Regions from separate parts of the Pseudomonas sp. GL_093 genome, predicted to be linked through region 2. Evidence: riboswitches for the same ligand, from Rfam matches in the RefSeq annotation. Region 2 holds a riboswitch; the other holds the start of a gene.

Region 1 (11,595 bases), 2.1 Mb from region 2:
CCAGGCAGTCCAGTAATGCATGACGTTCGGCTGACAGACGCTTGGTGTCGTCGAGCATCAGCAAATTGGTCATCCACAACGTCAGGCAATCCACCAGCAGGCACCGATCGGCGCTGGCGGTTTCGCGCAGGATGCGGGCGAGTTCCACCGGTTCTTCGATCAACGCCCATTCGGCTGGACGACGGGCGCGGTGATGGGCCACCCGCTCGTTCATTTCACCGTCGAGGGGTTGGCTGGTGGCGATGTACGTCACCGCCAGACCGCTGTCGGAGGCGAGTTTTTCAGCCAGGCGACTCTTGCCGGAGCGGGCGCCGCCTAGGATCAGTTGCAGCATGGTTCATTCCTTCAAATTGGCGGTGTGGCGACGGGCCTCATCGCGAGCAAGCTCGCTCCCACATTGGAATGCGATCACCTGTGGGAGCGAGCTTGCTCGCGATGAGGCCGGAACAGTCACCTCAAATCCCACAGAGCTCACGCAACAGTCGGGTATCCAGATGCTTCTCCACCAGATCCGCCAGCCGCTCGATATCGCGCTCACGCAACGCGTGATAATCCACGTCCTGCACCGCCTGCAAACCTGCCCAGCGCAACAGCGCACTGCACGCCGCGGGCGATTCAAACAGGCCATGCAGGTAGGTGCCGAAAATCTGCCCGTCCGCGCTTTGCGCACCGTCGCAGCGACCGTCATCCAGCTGCACCGCGGCGTTTTCCAACGCCGGCCCGGTGGTCACCCCGGCATGAATTTCATAGCCGCTGACTGGCGCATCTTCGAGCGCCAGACGCCCGCGCACATTGCGCAATTGCTTCTCTTCTTCGAGCTGGGTTTCGAACGCCAACAAGCCCAAACCGGCGCTGGAACCCGGCGCGCCTTCGAGGCCCAGCGGGTCGTGGACCTGGTTGCCGAGCATTTGCAGACCGCCGCAAATGCCCAGCACTTTGCCGCCATAACGCAGATGACGACTGATCGCGGTGTCCCAGCCACTGGCCCGCAGGTACGCGAGGTCGCTGCGCACGCTTTTCGAGCCGGGGAGAATAATCAGGTCCGCCGGTGGAATCGCCTGACCGGGGCCGATGAATTGCAGATCCACCTGCGGATGCAGGCGCAGCGGATCGAAATCGGTGTGGTTGCTGATTCGCGGCAGTACAGGCACCACTACTTTCAGGACCTGGTCGGCCTTGTCAGTCTGACGCTGATCGATGCCGTCCTCGGCTTCCAGGTGCAGGTCCATCACGTAAGGCAGAACGCCGATCACCGGTTTGCCGGTGCGCGCTTCCAGCCAATCCAGCCCCGGTTGCAGCAAAGCGATATCGCCGCGAAACCGATTGATGATGAAGCCTTTGACTCGCGCCTGTTCGCTGGGCGACAGCAGTTCCAGCGTGCCCACCAGATGCGCAAAAACCCCGCCGCGATTGATGTCGGCGATCAACACGACCGGACAATCCACCGCCTCGGCAAAGCCCATGTTGGCGATATCACCGGCACGCAGATTGATCTCGGCCGGCGAACCCGCGCCTTCGACCATGACCACGGGATACGCCGCGCTCAGCCGTTCATGAGAGGCCAGCACTGCTTGCATGGCGATAGCTTTGTAGTCGTGATACGCGACCGCGTTCATCGTCGTGACCGCGCGACCATGGATGATCACTTGAGCGCCGGTGTCGCTGTTGGGTTTGAGCAGCACCGGGTTCATGTCGGTGTGCGGCTCAAGGTTGGCGGCCTGAGCCTGCACCGCTTGCGCACGACCGATCTCGCCACCGTCGGCGGTCACGGCACTGTTAAGCGCCATGTTCTGTGGTTTGAACGGCACGACGCTGACGCCCTGACGCGTGACCCAGCGGCACAACGCCGTCACCAGCGTACTTTTACCGGCGTCGGAAGTGGTGCCCTGCACCATCAACGTAGTCATTGGGTTTCCTTGGCGTAGGCTTCGAACGCTTGCGCGAGACGTGTCCACTCGGTTTCATCGGCGGGCAAGCCGAAACGCACGCTGCTGTTGTGGGTGAACAACCGCAGCAGAATGCCGCGCCGGGCCATGAACTCATGCAGGTCTTCGGCACGGTCGGTGATCAGCCATTGAAACAAGGCGCAGCCACCCTGGGGTTTGAAACCGTGGTGTTCAAGCAGCAGCGCCAGACGCTCGCTGGCTTCATCAGCGCGAACCCGTTGCCGGACATGCCCTTCGGTATCCAGCAGACAGGCCTGCCCCAGCACCCGCGTCGGCCCGCTGACCGCCCACGGCCCCACTTGCTCGGCCAGCAACTTGAGCAACTTGCGCTCAGCCAGGACGAAACCCAGACGCACACCGGCCAGGCCGAAAAACTTGCCGAAGGAACGCAGCACGATCAACCCGACCTGATTGGCAAAAGGTGCCAGGCTCAGCTGCGGTGTGTTGTCCATGAACGCCTCGTCCACCACCAGCCAGCCACCGCGCTGGGCCAGCCGCGAGTGCCAGTCGAGCAGCCGACTCGGTGTCAGGCTCAGGCCGGTAGGATTGTTCGGGTTGACCACCACCAGCACGTCGAGGCTGTCGAGAAAGAAGTCGACTTCCTGCTCCAGCACTTCACGCACGATGTAGCCGTTACGGCGCCACGCTTCGGCGTGTTCGGCGTAACACGGCGAGAGCACGCCGACCTTGCCGGCCCGGCGCAAACGCGGCAGCAACTGGATCGCCATTTGCGAGCCAGCCACCGGCAGCACCTGAGCGGCGCCGTAATAATCACAGGCCGCCTGCTCCAGGCCGTCATCGGTTTCCGGCAAACGCGCCCAGGCCCGCAACGGAATCTCCGGGACCGGAAACGGCCAGGGCGCGAGGCCGCTGGACAGGTCGAGCCAATCGGCTTCGGCGATGCCGTAATCGAGCGCCGCCTTGCGTAACCGACCACCGTGCTCAAGCATAAAATTCAGCCCCCACGCAGAGGATCAGCAACCATAACCATACCCCGCGCTGGACCAATTGCCAGCCGCGGTCGATGGAGTCGGCGTCCGCCGGCACGCCTTCGCCCAGTGGCGGACGCTGATGCAGTTCACCGTGATAAATCGCCGCCCCGCCCAACTCGACGCCGAGCGCACCGGCACCGGCCGCCATCACCGGACCGGCATTCGGGCTGTCCCAGGTCGGGCCCTGTGTGCGCCAGCATTTCAGCGCCAGACGGGTTTTGCCCAGCAGCGCGTAGGTCAATGCGACCAAGCGCGCAGGAATGTAGTTGAGGACGTCGTCGATCTTTGCCGCCGCCCAGCCGAAACGCTCGAAACGTTCGTTGCGGTAACCCCACATCGCATCCAGCGTGTTGCTCAAACGGTAGAGCACCACGCCAGGCGCGCCGGCCACAGCAAACCAGAACAGCGCAGCGAATACCGCGTCGCTGCCGTTCTCCAGGACAGACTCCGTGGCGGCGCGGGCGACTTCGGTTTTATCCAGTTCGCTGGTCTGGCGGCTGACCAGATAACTGACACGTTTGCGCGCCTCGTCCAGATCATCGCTGCGCAGCGCCTTGGCCACAGGCGTAACGTGCTCACCGAGGCTGCGCATGCCGAGGGCGCAATAGAGCACGAGAATCTCGACGATCCAGCCGACATAGGGCGCCCAGGAAAACGCCGTGGCCAGCAGGGTCAGCGGCAACACCGCGATCACCCAGGCAGTCACGCCATGGCTGCGCCAGCCGCGACCCTCACCATTGAACCGTTGCTCGATGCGCTCGGCAAAACGGCCGAACGCCACCAGCGGATGCCAGCGTTTGGGTTCACCCAGCAGCGCATCCAGCGCAACCGCGGCGACACTCAACAACGCCACACTCATTGACTCACTCCCCAATAATTTTCATACAACAGCTCACTGAGCGGACGCGCCTGCGCCCAGCCTTCGAGTACCAGCATCGGCGCCGGATAGAATTCCTTGACCGGACCGAGACAAAGAACGGCCAACGGCTTGGCTCCGACGGGCAAACCCAGCAGGTCCGCCAGGGCTTGCGGCTCGAACAGCGACACCCAGCCCATGCCCAATCCTTCAGCGCGGGAGGCCAGCCAGAGGTTCTGGATCGCGCAGGACAATGACGCCATGTCCATTTCCGGCAAAGTGCGGCGGCCGAAGATATGACGCTCTCGATCGTCCATCAGCGCGGCGACCAGCACCTCGGCGCAGTCGTTGATGCCTTCGACTTTCAGCTTCATGAATTCGTCGGTGCGCTCGCCGAGGGCTTCAGCGGTGCGGATGCGTTCTTCTTCAACCAACAACTGGATCTTGCCGCGCAGGGCTCGATCGCTGATGCGGATGAACCGCCAGGGCTGCATCAGGCCGACACTCGGCGCTTGATGCGCGGCTTCGAGCAGGCGCCGCAGCAACTCGGGCTCGACGGTGCCACCGCTGAAATGACGCATGTCGCGGCGTTCGCCGATGGCTCGGTAGACCGCCGCGCGCTCGGCTTCGGAAAATGCGTTGTTGCTCATGGCCTCTTCGCGAGCAGGCTCGCTCCCACATTGGAAGGTGTGCTGCCTGAAGAAACGCAGTCAACTGTGGGAGCGAGCTTGCTCGCGATGGCGGCCTCAAGGTCAGGCGCAAATAATGCGGCTACAGCGGCGGGATTGGACGGGAAATAAAAGTGCACATAAGAGGCGGTCATCCGCCCTTCACGATAAACCGCCTCTGCCCCTCGCCCACCGTTCGGGCTCAAGCCACGAGCAATCGGCTCAAGCTCGGTACTGGTCAGCGAATGGTGATAGGTGTGCCCGCGCAACGAACCTTCCGGCAACTCGACCGCTTGCAACGCCAACGCGGCCAGACGCTTTTGCATCACCGCATCCCCCGCCAGCAAGCCGACCAGTTCAGCGCGGGTACCTTCGACATCGGTCAACGAATCGAGCAGATACAGCATGCCGCCGCACTCGGCCAACAACGGCTTGCCCGCCGCATGGTGAGCGCGGATTGCGTCCAGCATCGTGGTGTTCTGTGACAGCGCCACATGGTGCAATTCGGGATAACCGCCCGGCAGATAGAGGCTGTCTGCCTCCGGCAATTGCGTGTCACGGATCGGCGAGAAAAACAGCAACTCGGCGCCCATGGCGCGGAGCAGATCCAGGCTAGCACCGTAGGTGAAGGCAAACGCTTCGTCACGGGCCACGGCAATACGCACGCCGGCCAGCAACGGTTCTGCCGCGATCACATCTGGAGCGGCGAATTCCACCGCCGGTGGCAGCGCGACCTCGCAACTGCTGGCCAGCGCATCGGCCGCCGCATCGAGGCGCAGATCAAGATCGTTCAACTCACTGGCCTGAACCAGCCCGAGGTGTCGGCTCGGCAATTCGATCCCGGTTTCCCGGGACAAGGCGCCGTACCAGCGCAAGCCTTCAGTGAGGCTGCCTTCCAGTAGTTGCGCGTGACGCAGGGTGCCGACGCGGTTGGCCAGCACACCGGCAAACGGCAAGTCCGGCTGATAACGCGCCAGCCCCAACGCCAGTGCGCCAAAGGTCTGGGCCATGGCGGTGCCGTCGATCACACCCAGCACCGGTACGCCGAAATGCCGCGCCAGATCAGCGCTGGACGGCGTACCGTCGAACAACCCCATGACGCCTTCGATGAGGATCAGATCGGCTTCACCGGCGGCTTCCCACAACAGTCGACGACTTTCCTGCTCGCCGACCATCCACATGTCCAGTTGATACACCGGCGCACCGCTGGCGCGCTCGAGAATCATCGGGTCGAGGAAGTCCGGGCCGCATTTGAACACGCGCACCTTGCGCCCCTGATTGCGATGCAAACGGGCCAGTGCGGCGGTGACGGTGGTCTTGCCCTGACCGGAGGCCGGCGCGGCAATCAATACCGCCGGGCAATGACGTGGTTGACTCACAATTCGACGCCTTTTTGCGCTTTGATCCCGGCCTGGAACGCGTGCTTGATCACGCCCATTTCGGTGACGGTGTCAGCCAGTTCAATCATCTCCGGCTTGGCGCCGCGACCGGTGACCACCACGTGCTGCATCGGCGGACGGGCCTGCAAGTCGCTGAGCACTTGATCGAGATCCAGATAACCGTGCTTGAGCGCAATGTTCAATTCATCCAGCACCACCAGGCCGATCGACGGATCACGCAGCAATTCGCGCGACACCGCCCATGCGGCTTCAGCGGCGGCGATGTCACGCTGGCGATCCTGGGTTTCCCAGGTGAAGCCCTCGCCCATCACATGAAAACGCACCTGTTCCGGGAAGCGCCGGAAGAACAGTTCTTCGCCGGTGCTGCTGCGCCCTTTAATGAACTGCACCACACCACACTGCATGCCGTGGCCCATGGACCGGGCGAGCATGCCGAAAGCCGAGCTGCTTTTGCCTTTGCCGTTGCCGGTCAGCACCAGCAGCAGGCCACATTCATTCGGGGAATTGGCGATGCGTTCGTCGATCACGGCTTTTTTGCGCAGCATGCGCGCCAGATGACGTTCGTCACGATCGGGGGTATCAGTCATGGGGGAGCTCTCCGTTGAGGCTGGATAACGGCGGGCAGGCACAAGAATAGACGGCAAAAAAGCCTGGCATCGCCCACCGTGATGCCGCTGGATGGATCAGGCCGGTCTCCGGGCTCATGAGCGGCGTTTTGCCTGACTGCGCGCCTTCCCATGTCGACAGTCGACACAGTGGCTCAAGGCGCAGTCTTTACTCATTTACCGTTGCGGGGGCAGCGCCGGGATCATGGCTCTTCGTCGCTTGAAGAGAGTCACTCACCGGCTTCCCTGTTTCACTCTGTCGACCAAGGTCACAGAGCACCTGAAACAAGCCGCGAAGGTTAGAGGGTTGGGGATGGAGCGTCAATTGAAGACGGGCGGCCTGCGAGCGAATAACTGCCGTCGATCAATTATCTGACGCCAATCTTGTGCCACACTCTCAGCAGTGATATCAAAGAGCCACAACCTCACAACACAAGAACAAGGGTGAGCCACATGCAAGGCATGATCATCAGCAATCCGAAGCTGGAATTCCTGCGCCCGGTGCTGGAACGCTGGTTTGACTGTATCGACCGCTACAACGCCGTGCGCGGCGATAACGACACGCCTTACTGGTTCGACGAAAAAGCCAACCTGAGCCTGCTGTCCGCCGCGGCCTGGATGGCGGAAATGGTTACGCTGCAACAAACACCGACCCGCAAACAGACCGAAGAAGGCGAACGCAATGGCCGAGCCGATCTGTTTATCGCGACCAGCGAAGAACGCGCTTACCTTCAGGCGACCCAGCGCTGGCCACGCGTCAACAGCCTGAACCTGACGCAAGCATTACAAGACATCACCAGCGACGCCAAGCGCATCAGCTACGCCAGCGACCTGAAACTCGGCTGCCTGTTCGTCGCGCCGCAAAAAGCCCAACAAAGCGCCACCCCGGAAGAACTCCAGGACATGCTCGACGACCTGCAAAAGGAACACACCTGCGCGGTGGCCTGGTATTTCCCCTACGCCTATCGCAAGTTACGCAACGAAGCCGGCAACTATCACCCCGGCATTGCCGTGCTGTTCAAGGAAGCCCGCGGCTGACCGGTTGAACCATCGCGCACCTGCGCTTCTCTATTGATTAGGTCAATGCATTCATAGGGAAGATCAGCATGCGCAAGCCCCCGCTCGCTCTCGTCATCGTGCTCGCCGGAGGGCTTGCGGCCTGTGGTGAAACCGCCAGGCTGCAAGTCACCGACGGCTACGGCCCGTCACCCAAGCTGCCAGAACCGAATAAAACCCTGATCCCGACGGTGAACATCGCCCCGGCGATCGGCTGGCCGGACGGCACGAAACCCATCGCCGCGACGGGGACTCAGGTGGCGGCTTTTGCCGAAGGTCTCGATCACCCGCGCTGGCTCTATGTATTACCCAACGGCGACGTGCTGGTCGCCGAAACCAACGCACCACCCAAACCCGATGACGGCAAAGGCATTCGTGGTTGGGTGATGGGCAAAGTCATGGGCCGTGCCGGCGCCAAAGTACCGAGCCCGAACCGCATCACGCTGCTGCGGGACAAGGACCACGACGGCGTCGCCGAAACCCGCACAGTGTTCCTGGAAAACCTCAACTCACCCTTCGGTATGACCCTGGTCGGCAATGACCTGTACGTCGCCGACACGGACCGCCTGCTGCGCTTCCACTATGAAAACGGCGAGACGGCGATCAAGTCACAGCCGATGAAGGTGATCGACCTGCCGGGCGGTACGCTGAATCACCACTGGACCAAAAACGTCATCGCCAGCAAGGACGGCAGCAAGCTGTACGTCACGGTGGGCTCCAACAGCAACGTGGCCGAAAACGGCATGGACAAGGAAGAAGGTCGCGCGGCGATCTGGGAAGTGGATCGCGCCACCGGCAATCATCGAATCTTCGCCTCGGGGATTCGTAATCCAAACGGTCTGGCCTGGGAACCTCGGAGCGGCGCACTGTGGACGGCGGTCAACGAACGCGACGAAATCGGCAGCGACCTGGTGCCGGACTACATCACTTCTGTGAAGGACGGCGGGTTCTACGGCTGGCCTTACAGTTATTACGGTCAGCACGTCGACATCCGCGTCGAGCCGCAAAACCCCGACCTGGTGGCCAAGGCCATCGCTCCGGACTACGCGGTCGGCCCACATACCGCATCGCTGGGCCTGACATTCGCTGAAGGCAACAGACTGCCGGCGCAATTCAAGGAAGGCGCATTCATCGGCCAGCATGGCTCGTGGAACCGTAAACCGCACAGTGGCTACAAAGTGATTTTTGTACCGTTCAGCGCAGGAAAACCGACCGGGCAGCCGATTGATGTGCTCACCGGTTTCCTCAACAACGAGGAAAAAGCCATGGGCCGGCCGGTGGGTGTGGTGATTGATCGGCAGGGTGATTTGTTGGTGGCGGATGACGTGGGCAACAAGGTGTGGCGCGTGTCGGCGGTTAAATAAATTTCGAACAACACATAACCCATGTGGGAGCGAGCCTGCTCGCGATGAGGCCGGCACATTCGACATTGAATTTGCCTGACCCACCGCTATTCGCGAGCAGGTCGAATCGTCGCACCGTCGCTCCCACAAGGACCGCGTTTAGCGCTTACGACAGAGCGTGAGCCCATCACCTAAAGGCAACAACGACAGATCCACACGCGAGTCATCCTTCAAGGCGCGATTGAGCGCCTGGATGGCTCGGGTGTCTTCGCTCTCGGGATTGTCCTCAAGCACCCGTCCGCTCCACAGCGTGTTATCAAACACCGCCAGGCCGCCAACGCGCAGCAAACGCAATGCGTGCTCCAGATAGCGTGGGTAGTTGGCTTTGTCGGCATCGATGAAGATCAGGTCGAATGGCGCTTGCTGATCCAGCTGAGCCAGGGTTTCCAGCGCGGGCGCCAGACGCAGATCAATCCGCTCGGCAAGCCCCGCTTCCTGCCAGTAACGGCGCGCAGTGGCGTTGTAGTCGCCAGGTATGTCACAGCAGATCAGCGAACCGTCATCTGGCAATGCAGCCGCCATGCACAAGGCGCTGTAACCGGTAAAGGTGCCCACTTCCAGCAGACGCTTGGCGCTGGTGAGTTTCACCAATAGCGCGAGGAACTGACCTTGCTCCGGCGCCACCTGCCAGCGAGCCATGGGCAGCGCCTGGGTTTCGTCACGCAAACGCTTGAGCAACGGCGTTTCGCGCAGGGAAACGTCGAGCAGGTATTGATACAGGGAATCGTCGAGATTAAGTGTGCGAGCGGTCATGACAACCTCTGCCATTTAGGGGTTGCGTGCCAAGTGCTCAGGTTGCAAGACGCGCTTGGCGCTCAGATAAGCTTTCTGCCAGTAAGCTTTGGACAAGCTGTCGAGCTTCACCGTGCCGCCGGTGGCCGGTGCATGGACGAAGCGACCTTCGCCGACGTAGATCCCGGCGTGGCTGACCTGAGAACCGCCATTGGTGGCGAAGAAGATCAGGTCACCGGTTTGCAGCCCTTCCTTGCCCACGCTGGCCGCCTGCATGCTGATCATCTCGCGCGTGGTGCGCGGCAGAGAAATGCCGGCGACGTCACGGTAAACATAACCGATCAGTCCGCTGCAATCGAAACCCGAATCCGGCGTGTTGCCACCCCAGCGATACGGCGTGCCCACCAGGCCGAGCGCACGGAACAATACGTCTTCTGCCTCAGGGGAGAATGCTTGGGAGGAACTGAAAATAATGGGTGGACGAACCACCGGCGCAGGGGGCGGTGTACGGCTGGCGCAGGCGCTGAGCAGCGCTGCGAAGAACATGATTGCGAGGCGGGCCGACGTCGACATATGCAGAGCATCCTGATCTGGCTGCGGCTTTTTTCTGCAGGGGGCGCAGAAAAGAAAACCGCCTGCGCAGGACGCAGGCGGTTTGCCATCAATAATAGATCAGGATTCTAGCTGCTACGTGGCAAACTTCAAGTAAGACTTTAAGTTCACCTTACAAAAAGTCCGCTTACTTGCGAGCCGTGACGATCGCCGGGGACGCAGTCGGCGCCATCGCCAGTGCGCGCTTGGCTTCGATGAAGGTTTTGCTCCAGTAGCTGTCGCCCAGGTTATCGATCCGGACACCACCGCTTTTGCGGCTACTGGAATGGATGAACTGGTTGTCACCCAGGTAGATCCCGGCGTGACTGACGCGGCCGCGACGGCCATTGGTGGCGAAAAACAGCAAGTCGCCCGGCTCCAGTTTGCTGCGAGAAACCAGCGGAGCGTCGACGTTGATCATTTCGCGAGTGGAGCGTGGCAGGTTCAGGCCGGCTTCTTCACGAAACAGGTAACCGATGAAGCCGCTGCAATCAAAGCCAGCTTCGGAGGTGCCGCCGAAACGGTAACGGGTACCGATCAGGGACATGCCGCGTTCGAGGATGCTGTCAGCCAGAACCGGAAGCTGGTACGACTTGCCGCCGGCGAAGTCTGCCAGTTCTTTTTCGGTGGCCGCCTCTTCCTGGAAAAGAGCTTGCTGATAAGCGGAAGATTGGGCGGTAGCAGAATTTTTGACCTGCTGTTGTTGCTCTTGCTGAGACACTGGAGAGTGAGCAGCGCAACCGAACAACAGGGTGACGAGTGCGAGGGGCACGAGGGGTGCAAAGCGATTTAGCATGGGCACGACCGTGGCTGATAGTTCTAAAGAAGCCGAGACTATGCCTACTATCAACCTCATTTGCAAATTCAATCGATCTTTATGTGACTTCTCGGTTTCTCGTTTACATCTAAGCGCTTAAGCCCGTTTTAGACGTTCGCGCGGCCTACGACCCTGTAGGAAAGCGGATTTCTTGGCGCCTGAAATATGCCGAACCCCGCTACAGGCCTTGGCTTTACCAGCCCAGGGTTTCTTTCAGGAAGGGAATCGTCAGCTTGCGCTGAGCTTGGAGGGAGGCCTGATCGAGGCGCTCAAGCAGCTCGAAAAGTGCACTCATGCTGCGCGTACCGCGGGTCAAAATAAAATGCCCGACTTCATCGGTCAGGTGCAGACCGCGACGAGAGGCGCGCAGTTGCAAGGCACGCAATTTGTCTTCGTCGGAGAGCGGACGCATCTGAAAGATCAAGGCCAACGTCAGACGGGATTTGAGGTCCGCCAGCTTCACCGGCAGTTCACGCGGGGATGTCGAAGCGGCAATCAACAGGCGTCGACCGCTGTCACGCAGACGGTT
Region 2 (11,595 bases):
CACTCCTACAGGGGATCTCCGTTTCTTTCCCGACAAAAATACTAGGACTTTGTACGGCGCGATGATTGGCGTAAACTGCGCCCAAGCCTGCGAGGAGTTTCCATGACCGCTATTACCATTACCGACGCCGCCCACGATTATCTGGCTGATCTGCTCTCCAAGCAGAACACCCCAGGCATCGGCATCCGCGTCTTTATCACCCAGCCTGGCACTCAGTACGCCGAAACCTGCATTGCTTATTGCAAGCCGGGCGAAGAAAAACCTGAAGACACGGCGCTGGGGCTCAAAAGCTTCACCGCTTACATCGACTCGTTCAGCGAAGCGTTCCTGGACGATGCGGTAGTCGACTACGCCACCGACCGTATGGGCGGCCAGCTCACCATCAAGGCGCCAAACGCCAAAGTACCGATGGTCAGCGCCGACAGCCCGGTCAATGAGCGTATCAACTATTACCTGCAAACCGAGATCAACCCGGGGCTGGCCAGCCACGGCGGTCAGGTCAGCCTGATCGATGTGGTCGAAGACGGCATCGCCGTGCTGAAGTTCGGCGGCGGTTGCCAGGGCTGCGGCCAGGCAGACGTTACCTTGCGCGAAGGCATCGAGCGCACCTTGCTCGAGCGCATTCCCGAGCTCAAGGGCGTTCGTGACGTCACCGACCACACGCAGAAAGAAAACGCCTACTACTAAGTAAGGTGTTCGCTGCAGACATAAAAAAACGGCACCCGTGAGTGCCGTTTTTTTAAGCGTGAAATTCACTGACGCCTTCGCGAGCAGGCTCGCTCCCACATTGGAATGCGGTCAACTGTGGGAGCGAGCTTGCTCCGGGCGGCGTTCCGACGATGAGGCCCTATGGCCGATACAAATGCGCATGCCCGGCACGGTACAGCGACGACTCACTGAAGTGATCACTGCCCAAAACCCGGCCCACCAAAATCAACGCCGTGCGCCGAAACCCCTTGGCTTCAACCTTCGCGGCAATGTCTTCAAGCGTCCCCACCACCCAGTCCTGATCCGGCCAGGTCGCCCGGTGAATCACCGCAATCGGGCAATCCGCGCCGTAATGCGGCAGCAATTCGGCCAGGATCTTCTCCAGATGATTGACCCCCAGATGGATCGCCATGGTCGCCCCGTGCTGCGCCAGGCTGCCGAGCTCTTCGCCGGCGGGCATCGCGGTCTTGTCGGCGTAGCGGGTCAGGATCACGCTTTGTGACACGTCCGGTAACGTCAGTTCCGCGCCCAGAAGCGCCGCGCAGGCCGCCGTGGCCGTGACGCCGGGAATGATTTCAAACGGGATGTCGAGTTCGCGCAGGTAGCGAATCTGCTCGCCAATGGCGCCATAAAGACTCGGATCGCCAGAATGCACCCGAGCCACGTCCTGACCCTTGGCATGGGCGGATTTGATCAGCTCGATGATCTGTTCCAGGTGCAGTTCGGCGCTGTTGACCACCTGTTCGGCGCGATGGCCTTCCAGCACGGCGGCGGGCACCAGGGAGCCAGCATAGATGATCACCGGGCAGTTGCGAATCAGCCGTTGGCCTTTGACGGTGATCAGTTCCGGGTCGCCGGGACCTGCGCCAATGAAGTAGACGGTCATCGTCGGTTCCTGTGAGAAAAAGGGGCTGAGCAAGGCTTCAGATGAAGATTGCTCATGATCGAAGGCGAGGATTATCGAGGATTTTAGGCGGCGCAGGCCAATGCCAAGGTGGCCTGGGCATATTTTTGTCGTGAAATCAGCAATTTTGCCGGTGCCTGGGCCAGGTGTTCGGCCAGGGCCAGGGCGGCACTTTCCGCGACGCCGTAGCAGCCGGTGCGTTCGAACGCGATGTCCGAATGATGGGTGAGTTGCGGTTGATAGCCGGCCAATTGTTCGCTGCTGAAGTACATCAGTGGCAGTGCTAGTTGTTCGGCCAATTCGATCAAGCCAGGCTCTTCGCGCTTCAGGTCGATGCTGGCCAGCGCCTTGATCTGGTGAAGTCCGATTTTATGAGCCTGTAACGCCTGATCGAGCAGCGCCCGCAGCGTGCTGACGGGGCAGCCGCGCTGGCAGCCCAGGCCGACCACTAAAGTCGGCGCTGCGCTGATCTCAGTCATGCGTGGTATTGACCATCGTTTTTGCGGCGGAACAACCAGGCACTGATCAGGCCCAAGGCCAGCCAGAATCCCATGTTGGTCAGCTGCGAAGCGATTTTGAACTGAGCTTCCAGGGCTTCTGGAGCCAGCATCGAGTGGACTTCCGGTTGTGGTGCGCCGATCACATGAGGAACAGCCAGAATGGCCACGCCGAGCACTTTCATCAGCCAGTGACGGCTGAACACGATTAATGCGATGCCGACCGCGGTGGAGGCAGCCGTGCCGATCCACCAGATCTGCCGTTGCGCCAAATCAGCTGCGGCAGTGCCCGGCAGCTCAGGCGGCAGACCGAGAGTCGGTGCCAGCACGAACGTCGCGTAACCGGCCAGGCCCCAAAGCAGGCCTTGGGAGGTTTTGGTCGGCGCGCGCAAGGTGTAAAGACCGGCCAGCATCAGGGCGAAACCGACCGCTACCACCAGGTTGCCGCCGGTGGTGGACAGCACGCGCTGCCAGCCGTCTTCCGGTTCCCAGGCTTCAGCATCGTGGGTGTGAGCGGCGACAGCACCTGCGGCGTGTTCGTGAACCTCAACAGCAGCGGGCTCGGATTTTTCGTAAGTCTCGGCCTGCAGAATCAGCGGAGCCACCCAGAAGCTTTGCAGCAGAGTCAGCAGCAGGGCGGCCAGCAGCCCGGTGAACCCTGCGGTTTGCGCAATACGCTTGATCATGTCAGCAGGTCTCAATGGCACGGGAATGCAGAGCTGTGGCGGGTATCGTGAGCGGCGTTGTGCACCGCTTCGATGTGCGAGAAACCGGCGAAATACACAAGGCACGCACCCAGGATCGACGCGCACACGGCGGCGGTCAGGCGTTGAGTCAGGGTATTGGTGGTGCTGGCGGTGCTTTTATCGGTGTTGCTGCCGGTGCTGCTGATGATCGACATGGCGCTTCCCTCTGGTCTGTCAGCGGGTGATTTAGAGCGCATGGAAGACCCCTGCGAGTCGGGCACGCAGAGGTTCAAACAGCGCCCGCCCACCGCGGGTTTGTTATTCAGTGATCGTAATGGTCACTTTGTGTTGCGGGCCGGTCTCCGGGCTCACGAGGGGCACTGGCTTTCGCCTTGACCTGCAAGCATCACCTTCCCATGCCGAACTGCTGGCACAGTGGATCTGACGCTTCGCTCGCTTACCGTTGCGGGGGCAGCACCGGACTGACATGACTTTAGAGTAAAGCACATGATTCACCGGTTTCCCGTTTCACCCTGTGAAGGGCACCCGTAACAAGGCGTGTAGGAGAGCATGGGCGGGGGCGGAGAGTCAATTGGCATGGGTTCTCAACTTGGGGCCGAGGCGACTTCATCGCGAGCAGGCTCGCTCCCACAGGGGAATGCGATCAACTGTGGGAGCGAGCCTGCTCGCGATGGGGCCAGTGAGGGCGCCACAAGACATTGACCCGCCCCCACACGATGCGTAGCCTTGCGCTTTCGAGGTTCTTCGGCGTCTGCCGAAGCTAAGAAGGGAACGCGGTCGATGCCGCGGCTGCCCCCGCAACTGTGAACGGTGATGTTCGCTGCCACGCCACTGCAAACCCTGTGCAAAGGGTTCGCGGGAAGGCGCAGCCAACGCCAGTCGAACGATTGGCACACCGTCAGCCAGGAGACCTGCCTCGAAACGAATTCTCACTACAACCGGGCGGGGTGATCCGGTGGCGAAATCTTCCGCGCGCCTATGCAGCAGCGGTCGTCGTCCCGTATGCCCGCCACCTTGCCAAAGGGCATCCGATGAAAACACTGGCCAAACTCCCCGTCACCATCGTTACCGGCTTCCTCGGCTCGGGCAAAACCACCTTGCTGCGGCACATGCTCGACAACGCTCAGGGCCGCCGCATTGCGGTGATCGTCAACGAGTTCGGCGAGCTGGGCATCGACGGCGAAATCCTCAAGCAGTGCTCCATCGGTTGCACTGAAGAAGAAGCCAACGGCCGCGTCTACGAACTGGCCAACGGCTGCCTGTGCTGCACCGTTCAAGAAGAATTCTTCCCGGTGATGCGCGAATTGGTCGCCCGTCGCGGCGATCTCGATCACATCCTGATCGAAACTTCTGGTCTGGCCCTGCCAAAACCGCTGGTGCAAGCCTTCCAGTGGCCGGAAATCCGCAGCGCCTGCACCGTTGACGCGGTCATCACCGTAGTCGACAGCCCAGCGGTCGCCGCCGGCACCTTCGCGGCTTTCCCGGACCAGGTCGATGCCCAGCGCAAACTCGACCCGAACCTGGACCACGAATCGCCGCTGCACGAGCTGTTCGCCGACCAACTGGCCAGCGCCGACCTGGTGATCCTCAACAAGGCCGACCTGATCAGCCCTGAAGACCTGGCCCGTGTGCGCCTGGAAGTGGCTGAAGAACTGCCGCCAGCGGTGAAAGTCATCGAAGCCAGCAGCGGTCGCGTGCCACTGGACGTGCTGATCGGCCTCGGCGCCGGCTCCGAAGAACACATCGACAGCCGTCACAGCCATCACGATCACCACCATGAAGGCGAAGATGATCACGACCACGATGCCTTCGACTCCATCTCCATCGAATTGCCGCAAGCCGACGAAAGCCTGCTGCTGGACGCGTTGACTCAACTGGTGGTCCAACACGGCATCCTGCGCGTCAAAGGTTTCGCGGCGATCCCGAACAAACCAATGCGCCTGCTGATCCAGGGCGTGGGCACACGTTTCGACAAGCACTTCGACCGTCAGTGGGGCGCCGACGAAGCGCGCACCACGCGTCTGGTGTTGATCGGTCAGGAGCTGGACGCCACTCTGCTTGAAGCGCAATTGCGCGCTGCGCTCAGCGTTTAAGCCATGCACCTGCTCAGGACCCAGCCCGGCGGTTTCGTGTCGGATGACAACATTGCCGACCTTGGACAAACCCCCGCCGAGCTGGTGATCCTGTGCAGCGGCGACTCCAGCCTCGCGCTGCTCGCCGAAGCCGCGCAGCAACTGCCCGACGACTACCCGAGCGTGCGCCTGGCCAACCCGATGCAGGTGCAGAACCACGCGTCGGTCGATCTCTACTTCGACGAAGTGCTGCGCCACGCCAAGGTGATTCTGATTTCGCTGCACGGCGGCATCGCCTATTGGCGGTACGGCGTCGAGCAACTGGTGCAACTGTCGGAACGCGGCGTGCAGCTGATTCTGGTGCCCGGCGATGATCGCCCGGACCCGGAACTCAGCGAGCTAAGCACGGTGGGCGCGGAAGACCGCGACCGGCTCTGGCAGTTTCTGCGTCAGGGCGGCATGAGCAATGCCCTGGATTTTTTCCGCTGCCTCGCCAATCGCTGGCTGGATCGCGACTACGCCTGGGCCGAGCCGCAAACCCTGCCGCGCACAGCGATTTACCACCCGCAAAAAAGCCCCGCTGAACTGAAGGATTGGCAAGCCGACTGGCAGGCCGATCAACCGGTCGCGGCGGTGCTGTTCTACCGCTCGCATTTGCAGGCGGCCAATACTGGATTCATCGATATTTTCTGCCAGCGCTTGCAGGCGGCGGGGTTGAACCCTTTGCCGATTGCCGTGGCCAGTTTGAAAGAACCCGGCTGCCTGACGGTGGTCGAGGACCTGTTGGATGAAGTCGAGGCCGGCGTAATTCTCAACACCACCGGTTTCGCTCAATCCAGTCCTGAAGCACCGCACTTGCGACCGTTTCGCCGCAACATCCCGGTGATCCAGGCGATTTGCGCCCAGGACAACGAACCCGGTTGGCGCGCCAGCGAACAAGGCCTAGGTCCGCGTGATCTGGCGATGCACATCGCGCTGCCGGAACTGGACGGGCGGATCATCAGCCGACCGATCAGCTTCAAAGACCTGGCCTGGCGCAGCGAGCGCAGCCAATCGGACGTAGTCTGCTATCGGCCACAACCGGAGCGCATGGATTTTGTCGCCGAACTGGCGCGACGCTGGATCGATCTGGCGCGGGTGCCCAACGCTGAAAAACGTATCGCCCTGATCCTCGCCAACTACCCGACCCGTGACGGTCGCATCGGCAATGGTGTCGGCCTCGATACCCCGGCCGCTGCGCTGAATATCCTCCGTGCGCTGCATAAAGAAGGTTATCCGCTGCCGGCCGAGTTGCCTGATAGCGGCACCGCGTTGATCCAGCAGTTACTCGGCGGCGTCAGCAACGACCTCGACACCCTCGACCAGCGTCCGTGTCAGCAAAGCCTTGCGATGGACGACTACCTGCTGATGTTCAACGCCTTGCCCGAATCCAATCGGCAGGCCGTGCTGGAACGTTGGGGCTCGCCCGAAAACGATCCGATGTGCCGTGGCGGGCGAATGATGATCGCCGGGCTACGCTTTGGCCTGACCTTCGTCGGCATACAACCGGCGCGGGGTTATCAGGTGGACCCGAGTGCGGTGTATCACGACCCGGACCTGGTGCCGCCTCACGGTTACTTGGCGTTCTACTTCTGGTTGCGCAACACTTACGGCGCCCACGGCGTGATCCACGTCGGCAAACACGGCAACCTCGAATGGCTGCCGGGCAAAGGCGTCGGGCTGTCCGAGAATTGCTGGCCGGATGCGCTGCTTGGGCCGTTGCCGAACATCTATCCGTTTATCGTCAACGATCCGGGGGAGGGCGCCCAGGCCAAGCGCCGTACGCAGGCGGTGATCATCGATCACCTGATGCCGCCGCTGACCCGCGCCGAAACTTACGGCCCGTTGCGCAACCTCGAATTACTCGCCGACGAGTATTACGAAGCGCAATTGCTCGATCCGCGCCGTGCTCGGGAATTGCAGCGCGACATCCTGCAACTGGTGCGCGAGACGCACATCGACCGTGAACTGCAACTGGACGAAAAACTCGACAGTGATGCCGATGCGGCGATCTGGTTGCCGCGTCTGGACACCTATTTGTGCGACTTGAAAGAGTCGCAGATCCGCGACGGTCTGCACATTTTCGGCGAATCACCGACCGGGCGTTTGCGCATCGACACCTTGCTGGCGTTGTTGCGCATTCCACGTGGCGATGGGCGGGGGGCGCAATCGAGTCTGCTGCGGGCCTTGGCCAAGGCGTTCACGTTGGGCTTCGATCCACTGGATTGCGCACTCGCCGAACCTTGGATCGGGCCGCGTCCGATTGAACTGCAAACCCTCACCGATGAAGCCTGGCGCACGGCAGGTGATACCCGCGAACGTCTGGAACTGTTTGCCGCTCAACTGATCTCGCAAACGTTGAGTATCGAGGTTGAGCCCGGCCCCTGTGGGAGCGAGCCTGCTCGCGAAAGCGGAGTGTCAGTCGACATTGATTTGCCTGACCCACCGCTTTCGCGAGCAGGCTCGCTCCCACAGGAGGCCACTTGGTCGGACGTCCGCGCCATCATCGACAGCCTGCGCGAAGTCGTCGCTCCGCGTCTGGACGCCTGCGGCCCGGCGGAAATGCGCGGTCTGCTCGACGCTCTCAGTGGTCGCTTCGTGCCCGCCGGCCCCAGCGGTGCGCCGAGTCGCGGTCGGCTCGACGTGCTGCCGACCGGTCGCAACTTCTACTCGGTGGACGTGCGTAACCTGCCGACCACCACCGCGTGGCGCATCGGTTTCCAGTCGGCCAACCTGATTCTTGAGCGACACCTGCAAGACCACGGCGATCACCTGCGCCAGCTCGGCCTGTCGGTGTGGGGCACGGCGACCATGCGCACCGGTGGCGACGACATCGCCCAGGCCATGGCGCTGATGGGCGTGCGCCCGGTCTGGGCCACCGGCAGTCAGCGAGTCGACGACTTCGAGATTCTGCCGCTGAGTCTGCTGGACCGTCCGCGCGTGGACGTGACGTTGCGCGTGTCCGGATTCTTCCGCGATGCCTTTGCCAATCTGATCCGTCTGTTCGACGCCGCCGTGCAAGCGGTCGCCGCCCTCGACGAGCCGGACGACCTCAACCCCTTGGCGGCCAAAGTGCGTGCCGAGCGCGAAGCATTGATGCAATCGGGGCTGGATGAAGACGCGGCCAAACGTCAGGCCGGTTGGCGCATCTTTGGCGCCAAACCCGGTGCCTATGGCGCGGGCGTGCAGGGCGCCATCGATGGTCGTCTGTGGCAAAGCCGCGACGACCTGGCCGAGGTTTATCTGAACTGGGGTGGCTACGCTTACGGCGGTTCTGACGAAGGCACCGCGGCGCGAGCGCAGTTCGCTCAGCGCCTGAGCCAGGTTCAGGCTGTGCTGCAAAACCAGGACAACCGTGAACACGACTTGCTCGACTCCAACGATTATTACCAGTTCCAGGGCGGCATGCTCGCGGCCGTGGAAAGCCTCAGTGGCGAAGCGGCGGCCAGTTACCATGGCGATCACAGTCAGCCGGACTTGCCGAAGATCCGTACGTTGAAGGAAGAGCTGAACCGGGTGATTCGCTCGCGGGCAGCCAATCCGAAGTGGATCGACGGCGTGAAGCGCCACGGCTATAAAGGCGCATTTGAACTGGCGGCGACGGTTGATAATCTGTTTGCCTTCGACGCTACAACGCAGCTGATCGACGATCACCAGTATGCATTGCTGGCGGATGCGTACTTGCTGGATCCGGCGACCCGGGATTTTGTCCGTGAGCATAATCCGCATGCGTTGCGCGACATGACCGAGCGGATGCTTGAGGCGCAGCAGCGTGGGATGTGGAAGGAGCCGGGCGACTACCGTGAAGCGCTGGAGAATTTGTTGCTGGACATAGAAGAAGACAGCTAATGCGCCGCAGAACCCTGTGGGAGCGAGCTTGCTCGCGATAGCGGTGGATCATTCAATATTAATTTTAGCTGACACGCCGCCATCGTCGGAACGCCGCCCGGAGCAAGCTCGCTCCCACAGGGATTAAGGTGCTGCTGATGGATCACCGACCATGACCGAGTATTTAAGATGACCGACACCCCCCATTTCCCTCTCTCCGCCGTGGTCGGCGCCGACGATCTGAAACTCGCCCTGTACCTGACCGCCATCGACCCGAAAATCGGCGGCGTTCTCATCGAAGGCCCCCGCGGCATGGCCAAGTCGACCCTGGCCCGTGGCTTGGCGGACTTGCTCGCCAGCGGCCAATTCGTCACCTTGCCGCTTGGCGCCACCGAAGAACGACTGGTCGGCACCCTCGACCTGGACGCCGCCCTGAGCGAGGGTCGCGCGCAGTTCTCCCCCGGTGTGCTGGCCAAGGCCGACGGCGGCGTGCTCTACGTCGATGAAGTCAACCTGCTGCCCGATCACCTGGTGGACCTGCTGCTGGATGTGGCCGCCAGCGGCACCAACCTGATCGAACGCGACGGCATTTCCCATCGGCATTCGGCGAAGTTCGTGCTGATCGGCACCATGAACCCGGAAGAGGGTGAACTGCGTCCGCAATTGCTCGACCGCTTTGGCCTGAACGTCGCCCTCAGTGGCCACACAGCGCCGACCGAGCGCGGCCAGATCATTCGTCGGCGGCTGGATTTCGACAGCGATCCTCACAGCTTTTGCGTCGAATGGGAAAGCCAGCAGCAATCGCTGCGCGAACGTTGCCAGAAAGCGCGCAGCGCACTGGCAAGCATTCCGCTCGACGATCATGCGCTCGCGCAGATTACCGAGCGTTGCTTTGCCGCCGGGGTCGATGGCTTGCGGGCCGACCTGGTCTGGTTGCGCGCGGCGCGTGCCCATGCAGCGTGGCGTGGGGCAAGCACCATCGCCGAGGAAGATATCGACGCCGTCGCCGAATTTGCCTTGCGCCATCGCCGCCGCGAGCCATCGCCACCGGCGCCGCAACACAGTCAGCCGCCCTCTACGCAAAATGCCAATCCGAGCGAAGGCCAGGGCCAATGGGGTGAAATGCCCGCTCAGGCGCTCCCGGTCGGCGCCCGACGTGACGTGCCGAGCTGGCCAAAAAAGCCCTAGGCATTCGCCCTCGATCTGACGCGGGGGCGAATGCCAGACCCCGCGCCGGACGGCTGGATAACGGCAAACAGGGTAAACGTCACGCGGCGCGCAGCGGCTCGATCAATTGGCCCGGCACCTTGCTGAACGGCCGCCCGCGTCAGCGCGCCGATGTCCTGTTTCACCTGCGCACCCGTTCGCCCCACGAACTGTGGCTGGTGATCGTCGACGCCTCGGCTTCTACTCGTCGCCATCAGGCGTTGAGCGATGCCAAGGGCTTGCTGGCGCAACTGTTCGACGATGCCTATCGTCAGCGTGCACGCCTGGCGTTGCTCACGGCCAGTGGTCATGTGCCGAAGTGGCAAGTGCAAGGGTTGAAAGCCTCCGCGGGTTTGCGCGACTGGCTTGATGGGCTGGGAGCGGGCGGTGGTACGCCGTTGCTGGCGGCACTGGGTGAAGCGGGGCGCTGGCTGACGGCACGGCAAAAACGCTTTCCGGCTGAACATCAGCGTTTGTTGCTGGTAACCGATGGCCGGTTGAAGGACTGGTCGATGTTGCCGGCGCTTGATTGTCCGGGACTGCTGATCGACATCGAACGCGGGCCGATTCGTCTTGGACGGTCTAAAGTATTGGCAACTCAATTGCAGGCGCAGTACCGGCATATCGATGATATGGAGTGAACCGAAAAGATCTTCACAGGAGTGAGTCATGCGCGTTCTAGCCGCCAACATTCAGGATGATTTCCGCGTCAAAGCCTACGCCGGCACCAATGGCGTGCTGTTGGCCATGGACCTGGCCGAACCCCGCCGCAAAGGCCTATTGGGTTTCGCCATCGAAAAACAGCAAGGCCCCAAGCCCTGGCTGTTTCTGTTCAACAGCCTGACCTTCCCCGGCAAGGTGCATACGTTTCCCCAGTTTCACGCGACCCCCAGCGATATCGCGCCGTTGCAGAAATTCCGCTGGGCCGATTACGCGGTCAATCCGGGGATGACGATCCATTACCGAATCCACCTGGCCTACGGCTCCGTTGATGCGCCGCAACTGGGTGAATCCCTGGAAGTGACGGTCACCTCCGACAATGGTCAGCCGGGTAACCAAAGCGTGATCTTCAACCGTGCGGTCGCCGCCAGCCAGGCGTTCCAGCGCAAGTTTCCCGAGCTCGACGCGCTGATCAGCGCCAACAAGAACCTGCCCATCGAAGCGTGGCCGGATGCCCCGCGGCAATGGCTGGAAAACGGTTTGCTCGGACGCTTGCTGGGGTTTATCGAGCGTGCGGTGGATGGCCAGTGGGCGCTGGACATTGCCATCTACGAGTATGAATTGCAGGCCATAGTCGATGCGGTCAATGCCGCGTTCGAACGTGGGGTAAACGTTCGCGTGCTCTATCACGCCCAACTGGGCGATGAGGACACCATCATGAACGAGGCCAGCCTGGAAAAAATCCCGGCAGAGAACAAGCGCGGGCGGGTCACCCACAACATCTTCCATAACAAATTCATCGTCCTGAGCCGGCTCGACACAGCGGGACAGCGTCAACCGGAAGCGGTGCTTTGCGGCAGCACCAACTTCACGCCCAACGGCGTTTACCGACAGGCCAACGTGGTGCATGTGCTGGACGAGACACGCGTCAGCACCAGCTATCTGCATACCTTCGAGGAGGTCTGGGCCAACCC

What was found. Region 2 has a riboswitch for cobalamin ahead of AC3IUE_RS18655 (CbtB domain-containing protein). Riboswitches for the same ligand answer to the same signal wherever they lie in the genome.
Region 1: another riboswitch for cobalamin. It lies ahead of cobO (cob(I)yrinic acid a,c-diamide adenosyltransferase); the one in region 2 lies ahead of AC3IUE_RS18655 (CbtB domain-containing protein).

The regions. Positions count from the first base shown of each region.
Region 1 is NZ_CM174448.1:1,967,706-1,979,300, reverse strand. Features, by position in the region: gene cobU (bifunctional adenosylcobinamide kinase/adenosylcobinamide-phosphate guanylyltransferase) at 1-334, opposite strand, end outside; gene AC3IUE_RS08965 (cobyric acid synthase) at 456-1,907, opposite strand; gene cobD (threonine-phosphate decarboxylase CobD) at 1,904-2,896, opposite strand; gene cbiB (adenosylcobinamide-phosphate synthase CbiB) at 2,889-3,797, opposite strand; gene bluB (5,6-dimethylbenzimidazole synthase) at 3,794-4,444, opposite strand; gene AC3IUE_RS08945 (cobyrinic acid a,c-diamide synthase CobB) at 4,441-5,841, opposite strand; gene cobO (cob(I)yrinic acid a,c-diamide adenosyltransferase) at 5,838-6,449, opposite strand; cobalamin riboswitch at 6,532-6,766, opposite strand; gene AC3IUE_RS08935 (hypothetical protein) at 6,921-7,505, shown strand; gene AC3IUE_RS08930 (PQQ-dependent sugar dehydrogenase) at 7,574-8,887, shown strand; gene AC3IUE_RS08925 (O-methyltransferase) at 9,026-9,679, opposite strand; gene AC3IUE_RS08920 (C40 family peptidase) at 9,695-10,231, opposite strand; gene AC3IUE_RS08915 (C40 family peptidase) at 10,398-11,045, opposite strand; gene hda (DnaA regulatory inactivator Hda) at 11,260-11,595, opposite strand, start outside.
Region 2 is NZ_CM174448.1:4,078,100-4,089,694, reverse strand. Features, by position in the region: gene nfuA (Fe-S biogenesis protein NfuA) at 103-687, shown strand; gene cobM (precorrin-4 C(11)-methyltransferase) at 848-1,594, opposite strand; gene AC3IUE_RS18665 (cobalamin biosynthesis protein) at 1,678-2,091, opposite strand; gene AC3IUE_RS18660 (CbtA family protein) at 2,088-2,795, opposite strand; gene AC3IUE_RS18655 (CbtB domain-containing protein) at 2,807-3,010, opposite strand; cobalamin riboswitch at 3,132-3,360, opposite strand; cobalamin riboswitch at 3,537-3,749, shown strand; gene cobW (cobalamin biosynthesis protein CobW) at 3,848-4,909, shown strand; gene cobN (cobaltochelatase subunit CobN) at 4,913-8,776, shown strand; gene AC3IUE_RS18640 (magnesium chelatase ATPase subunit I) at 8,945-9,943, shown strand; gene AC3IUE_RS18635 (vWA domain-containing protein) at 10,063-10,602, shown strand; gene AC3IUE_RS18630 (phospholipase D-like domain-containing protein) at 10,631-11,595, shown strand, end outside.